2 linked regions of the Aliamphritea ceti genome follow. Each later gene encodes a partner of the first gene's protein in a complex. Links are inferred from orthologs where the notes say so. Each region holds a gene or a part of one and is shown on either strand. Other genes may lie near its edges.

Evidence for each region.
Region 2: the proteins of pabB (region 1) and OCU49_RS04795 are in contact, whole or in part, in a solved structure (PDB 8RP0), measured with the Escherichia coli proteins. The link is inferred for Aliamphritea ceti from one-to-one orthologs.

Annotation. Positions count from the first base shown.
Region 1 is NZ_AP025282.1:2,013,288-2,016,430, reverse strand. Bases 51-2,862 are described here. They hold pabB (aminodeoxychorismate synthase component I), read left to right. Parts: upstream 51-665; coding sequence 666-2,060; downstream 2,061-2,862. Other genes in these bases: OCU49_RS09235 (SDR family NAD(P)-dependent oxidoreductase), read right to left, coding at 2,847-2,862; OCU49_RS09240 (acyl-CoA thioesterase), read left to right, coding at 2,262-2,837; OCU49_RS09250 (alpha/beta fold hydrolase), read right to left, coding at 51-418. Also shown: more of OCU49_RS09250, read right to left, coding at 1-50; more of OCU49_RS09235, read right to left, coding at 2,863-3,143. UniProt on the Escherichia coli protein: Part of a heterodimeric complex that catalyzes the two-step biosynthesis of 4-amino-4-deoxychorismate (ADC), a precursor of p-aminobenzoate (PABA) and tetrahydrofolate.
Region 2 is NZ_AP025282.1:1,057,629-1,060,788, forward strand. Bases 203-3,031 are described here. They hold OCU49_RS04795 (anthranilate synthase component II), read left to right. Parts: upstream 203-1,227; coding sequence 1,228-1,836; downstream 1,837-3,031. Other genes in these bases: OCU49_RS04790 (DUF945 family protein), read left to right, coding at 203-992; trpD (anthranilate phosphoribosyltransferase), read left to right, coding at 1,857-2,882; trpC (indole-3-glycerol phosphate synthase TrpC), read left to right, coding at 2,882-3,031. Also shown: more of OCU49_RS04790, read left to right, coding at 1-202; more of trpC, read left to right, coding at 3,032-3,160. UniProt on the Escherichia coli protein: Part of a heterodimeric complex that catalyzes the two-step biosynthesis of 4-amino-4-deoxychorismate (ADC), a precursor of p-aminobenzoate (PABA) and tetrahydrofolate.

The sequences.
Region 1 (3,143 bases):
GGTCTACTGCGGCAGACTCCAACAGATATTGCTTATCAACATGCTGACTGTACTCTTGTTTATATAGCATGGAGATTAACCCACCCATCGAATACCCCGCCAAATCAAAATGTTGCCAATTCAAATGCGTAAGCAGCCCGGCAACATCTGCAACGACTTCATGAGCGGTATACGCATACTCTTCGCCGTCCGGCGATACGGTTTTCCCCATCCCCCGCAAATCCGGCACCAATACCTCAGACCAAAGGCCCAGCTGCGCCAGCAAAGCCTGCCAGGTATCTTCCCCCGCTACCCCTGCGCCATGTAATAAAACCAAACGACGCCCGCTCTGATTCTCAGAATGCCGGTAAACCCGATAAAATATCTGCTGATCCGGACGCTGGTAAATACCTGTATACAGGCTATAAGGGAACTTCATAATCACTCGTTAAGGTTAAGAAAATCATATAAAAAGTCCCGCTAAGTCTACACGAAATTACGTCTTTACCTCGAAAGGAATCAAACTGCTCTGGATGCGTAATATTGTGCCTTATTCCCGCCAATATACTCGCATTAATAGGACCAGATGGTTACAATCGCCCTCTTTAACCAGACGCTTATTCCCATAAGGAATTATCCGTCTGCTATACAGTTACTCTTGCAGCTACGACAAAAAGGCTTACCCGGTGTACAGACTTTTCTCCCTTCCCTATCTAGATGATGCCTGCCCATATTTTGCTGCCATCCGACAGCATAACGCGCCGGTTTTCCTTGATAGCGGTAAGCCCCGCTCAGGCTTCGGCCGGTACGACATTATTGCTGCATCTCCAGTCGCGCAACTCAGTTACCAACATGGCAAAACAACGCTTAGCCATCTGCATACCAATACAGAATCCCTGCAGGGAAATCCTTTCAGCCACCTTCAGGAAATGTACCAGGCATACACTAAAAACTGCCCTCCTCCTGCTGACAAAGATATCGCTCAATTGCCATTTTGTGGCGGCATGATTGGTTATTTCTCTTATGATCTGGGACGCAGCCTGGAAGACCTTCCGGAACTAAACCCTCAGGATCAGGAACTGCCGGATATGCAGGCAGCAATCTACCCCTGGGCAATCGTTGTTGATCATCAGGAAAAGCGAACTCAGTTAATCACTACGCCTTTAATAGACTTATCGCATGCTGAAGCTATTAAGGCTGAAATAGAGGCGGCACTCGCCGCACCAGCTGAAGCAGACAGCTTCAAACTGATTAACCGCTTCAGCAGCAATCTTACTGAACAAAACTATTACGATGCACTGGATAAAGTCAGTGACTATATTCAGGCAGGCGATTGCTATCAGGTTAACTTTGCTCAACGCTTTAAAGCCAGCTACGAAGGCGATACCTGGCAGGCATATCTAAAACTGCGAGCCAAAGCCCCGACCCCATACTCTGGTTACATCGAGACTCCCCAGGGCAGCATACTATCTCTGTCACCGGAACAGTTTCTGGAAGTCGATAACGGCAAGGTTACCACTAAGCCAATTAAAGGCACCCGCCCACGGGGCAAAACACCTGAAGAAGATCAGCACCTGGCTCAGGAGTTAATAGACAGTGAGAAAGACCGTGCCGAGAATCTGATGATCGTCGACTTATTGCGCAACGATATCAGCAAAGTATGCCAGCACGGCAGCGTCAAAGTACCAAAGCTGTTTGATATCGAATCCTATGCCAACGTACATCATCTGGTAAGTACAGTTACAGGCATGCTGGATACCGATAAAACGGCGCTTGATTTGCTCGAACACAGCTTTCCCGGCGGATCAATTACTGGTGCGCCTAAAATCCGTGCCATGGAAATAATTGAAGAACTCGAACACAACCGACGCTCAATCTATTGCGGCTCAATAGGTTATTTAAGCTTCTCCGGCCGGTTCGACAGTAGCATTACTATCCGCACCCTTTTATGCCATGAAAACAAGATTCACTGCTGGGCCGGTGGCGGCATCGTTGCGGACTCAGAAACCGCTGATGAATACCAGGAAACCTACAATAAGGTTAACAACCTTCTGCAGGCACTTGAAGAAGGGCTTCACTAAGCACTTTTCAGTGCACCTGCTTTTAAGACACCACCTTTTGTAGCGCTATACCTACTGCAGCCTGCCTGATACGCAGGCTGCAACTTACTACTCGTTTTGATTCCTATACCCTACGCAAGCTCCTGATCCCGCTATACTTTTTCGCTGACGACTGCCTATACTTGAGCTCATCGATCTCGAAACTGACCCTAGAGGTAGGCTATGAGCAGCAATTTGACAGGTAGTAAGAGTAAAGATTCGATCTCAATGACCATGCTGATGACACCAGATATGGCCAATTTTTCCGGCAATGTTCACGGCGGCGCCTTACTCAAAATCTTAGATCAGGTTGCCTATGCCTGCGCCAGCCACTTCAGCAAACACTATGTCGTCACCCTGTCAGTAGACCAGGTACACTTTAAACAACCGGTGCGCGTTGGCGAGCTGGTAACCTTTTATTCGGCGGTTAATCACGTCGGTCGCTCAACAATGGAAATCGGTGTAAAGGTAGTTGCCGAAGACATTCACAGCGGCGAAGAACGCCACACCAATAGCTGCTACTTCACTATGGTAGCGGTTGATGACGACGGCAAATCAACGACAGTTCCGCGTCTTGAGCTGAATACTCCGCAACAGAAAGCCCGCTATATAGCCGCTGCGTTACGCAAGCAGCTACGCAACGAACATGATCAGCGACTGGCGGACATTCATGATAAGTGGACCGAGCACGTCGACGACCTGTCCAGTGAAGAAATCGATGCCCGACTTAAAGATATGCTGGAAAGCGACGCTCTCTGAAACAAAGCCTTACTTTGCAGTAAAGCCGCCATCAATAAAGATTGTCTGGCCAGTAATGTAATCTGACGCATGACTGGCCAGGAAGATACACACACCGCTCAGATCTTCTAATTCACCGTTACGCCCAATCGCCGTTTGCTGTGCTAACTGCTCAGCAAGTGAATCATTATCAAATACAGCCTGAGTTAATTCGGTTGGAAAAAAACCTGGCGCTATTGCATTACAGGCGACGCCCCGGGAAGACCAAGCTTCCGCCATTGCCCTGGTGAGTTGCTCAACGCCACCTTTAGATGCACCGTAAGCAAT
Region 2 (3,160 bases), 960 kb from region 1 along the record:
CACAGCTGCGTACTGATCTGAAAGAAATTCAGGCAGATGCTAATGAAGAGTTTTTAACCTCTGAAACCCGCTATAGCTATGACCTTAGCAGTCAGCAGGTTGCGGTAGATGGTGATTTTCAGCTGGCTGCGCTGGGTTACAGTGAAGCCGGTGAAAGCTTTAAACTGGCCGCATCTGATGGTGCCTTCAGCCTGATGGGCAACGACTTTGATGTCAGCCTGAATGTTGGTGAACTTAAGATAAATACCAACGACGGTAATATAAACCTAACAGGTGTGACACTGGCTGAATCTGGTACGTTGTATGCCGAAGATCCTGTCATGACTACTGCTTTTGATTTGCTGGTAGCTGTAGATAGCTTCAGCTTTGAAGATGCTGAGCGGACCATGAATATCACTGATTTCAAGGTTGTTGCTGATCAGAAAACTGAAGGTGACCGCACGCTGATTGGTGTGGGTTACGGTGCGAAAGAAATTCTGATGCAAGGGCTTGAACTTGAAGAAGCTGTTAGTTTTGCACCGAACATGCATTTTGTCCTTGATGTTGATTTTACAGCGATCTACGAACTGACTAAGCAGATTGCTGATCTGCAGCGGCAGAACCCTGCTCAGCTGGAAGATCCGTTTGTCATGATGGGCATGATGGGTGGACTGACAGGTAAAGGCCTGGGACTGGAAATTGATGACCTGTCTATCGGCCTTAAAGGCAGCAAAGTATCAGCAACAGCTGATCTGGATATGCAGCCGTTTACGATGCAGGAAGCAATGATGCAGCAGCAGGCGTTGTTACAGAAAGTTGATCTGGATGCGCAGCTGGTTATTCCTACCGAGTTGCTGGATGCCATTGCGACACTGGATCCTGAGTTTGATCCTTCTGTACTGGATGTGGCTGTTATGCAAGGCATGCTGGTTCAGGATGATCAGGGCTACCGTGGTGAACTGACGGTTAAAGATGGACAGGTTGTACTGAACGGCGTTCCACTTCCGTTATAAAATTGCCGTTATAAGCAATTTATTCTGTTGCAGGTGTGGCGTGTTGCCCTTAGGGGGATAGATGTCGCACCTGCAGTTATACAGCCTTCTTCTGTTGCGGTATTATGTCTGCCGCTTTTCCGATACCTCCTGATGAATATCAGGATATCGATGCAAAGCCTGTATCAGAGGCCCTTAAACGGTCTTTGTTTTTATATGAACTTTGTTTTATGTGAATAAGTGGCTTACCAAACCTATGTTACTGCTGATCGACAACTACGATTCCTTTACGCATAACGTTGCACAGTATTTTGGTGAACTTGGGGCTGATGTCCAGGTACACCGGAATGACGAGATCAGCATTGCTGAAATTGAAGCCTTGCAGCCTGAGCAATTGGTTATCTCCCCTGGTCCCTGTACACCGAATGAAGCCGGTGTATCTGTTGCTGCGATGGACTATTTTGCAGGTAAGTTACCCGTCTTTGGTATTTGTCTGGGTATGCAAAGTATGGGGCAGGCATTTGGTGGTAACGTTGTGCGTGCCCGTCAGGTGATGCACGGTAAAGTGTCTAAGGTTTATCATAATGATTGCGGTGTTTTCGAAGGCCTGGCGAACCCTGTCAGAGTAACCCGTTATCATTCATTAGTAGTGGAAAAAGATTCACTGCCGGACTGTCTGGAAATGACCGCCTGGACGCAGCTGGATGACGGCAGCGTTGATGAAGTCATGGGGTTACGGCACCGTACTCTGGATATCGAAGGGGTGCAATTTCACCCTGAGTCTATTCTGACCGAGCAAGGTCATGATTTAATGGCAAACTTTCTTAAGCGCCGTGGCCCGTCCACGGCGGCTGCAGAACAATAATTTTTACGAAGGAAGCCGACATGGATATTAAACAAGCTCTGGCGGTGGTTGCTGAACAGCAGGACCTGTCGACCGAGCAGATGCAGGCGGTTATGAATCAGATCATGACCGGTAATGCCAGTGACGCTCAGATCGGCGCGTTGCTGATGGGTCTGCGCATGAAAGGTGAATGTGTCGGTGAGATTACTGGCGCCGCAGACGCTATGCGCAAGCTGGCTACACCTGTACATATTCAGGCAGCTAAAGCTGTGGATATTGTTGGTACCGGTGGTGATGGTTCTAATCTGTTTAACGTGTCCAGTGCATCTTCTATTGTTGTGGCTGCTGCTGGTGGTAATGTTGCTAAACATGGTAACCGCTCGGTATCTTCCAGTTCCGGTGCGGCGGACTTGCTGGAAACAGCTGGTCTGAATCTGGAGATTAATCCGGAGCAGGTTGCCCGCTGTATCGATGAGATTGGTGTGGGCTTTATGTTTGCGCCACAGCATCACAGCGCAATGAAATATGCGATCGGCCCACGTAAAGAAATGGGCCTACGTACTTTATTTAATATTCTTGGCCCGCTGACTAACCCGGCGTCTGCCCGGCATTATTTGTTGGGTGTATTTGATAAGTCTTTATGTCTGCCAATGGCTCAGGCGCTTCAGGCACTGGGTGCCTCGCATGCGCTGGTTGTGCATGCGGCTGACGGACTTGATGAAATCAGCCTGGCAGAGCAAACCTTTGTTGCAGAGCTGAAAGACAACCAGATCAGTGAATATACAATCAGTGCTGCTGATGGAGGTCTGGAGGTTCAGTCTTTAGACGGTCTGCAGGTGAATGGTTCTGATGAGAGCCTGGCACTGATTAATGCAGCCTTTGCCGGCGAAAATATGAAGGCAGTGGATATGATTGCACTGAATTCAGGTGCTGCACTTTATGCCGCTGATCAGGCTGATAGCCTGGCTGCGGGTGTTGCGCTGGCGAAGCAAACAATTCTTGAAGGTAAGGCTGCGGCGAAGCTGCAGCAACTGGCCGAATTCACGCAAAGTTTTAAGGGCGAGTAATGAGTCATCCTGATACCCCGACTATTTTAAAGAAAATCATCGCACGTAAGCACGAAGAAGTTGCTGAGCGTCAGGCGAAGGTTTCGGTTGAACAGCTGAAAGCAACAATTGCTGAACAGCAGGGCAGTGATTTTGATCCGCGAGGCTTCGTGGCGAATATGCAAAAGGCGCTTAGCGAAGGTCGTTCTGCGGTGATTGCTGAAGCTAAGAAGGCTAGTCCTTCTAAAGGTGTGATGCGGGATCCCTTCGTACCGGCTGATATTGCTGCTTCATACGAG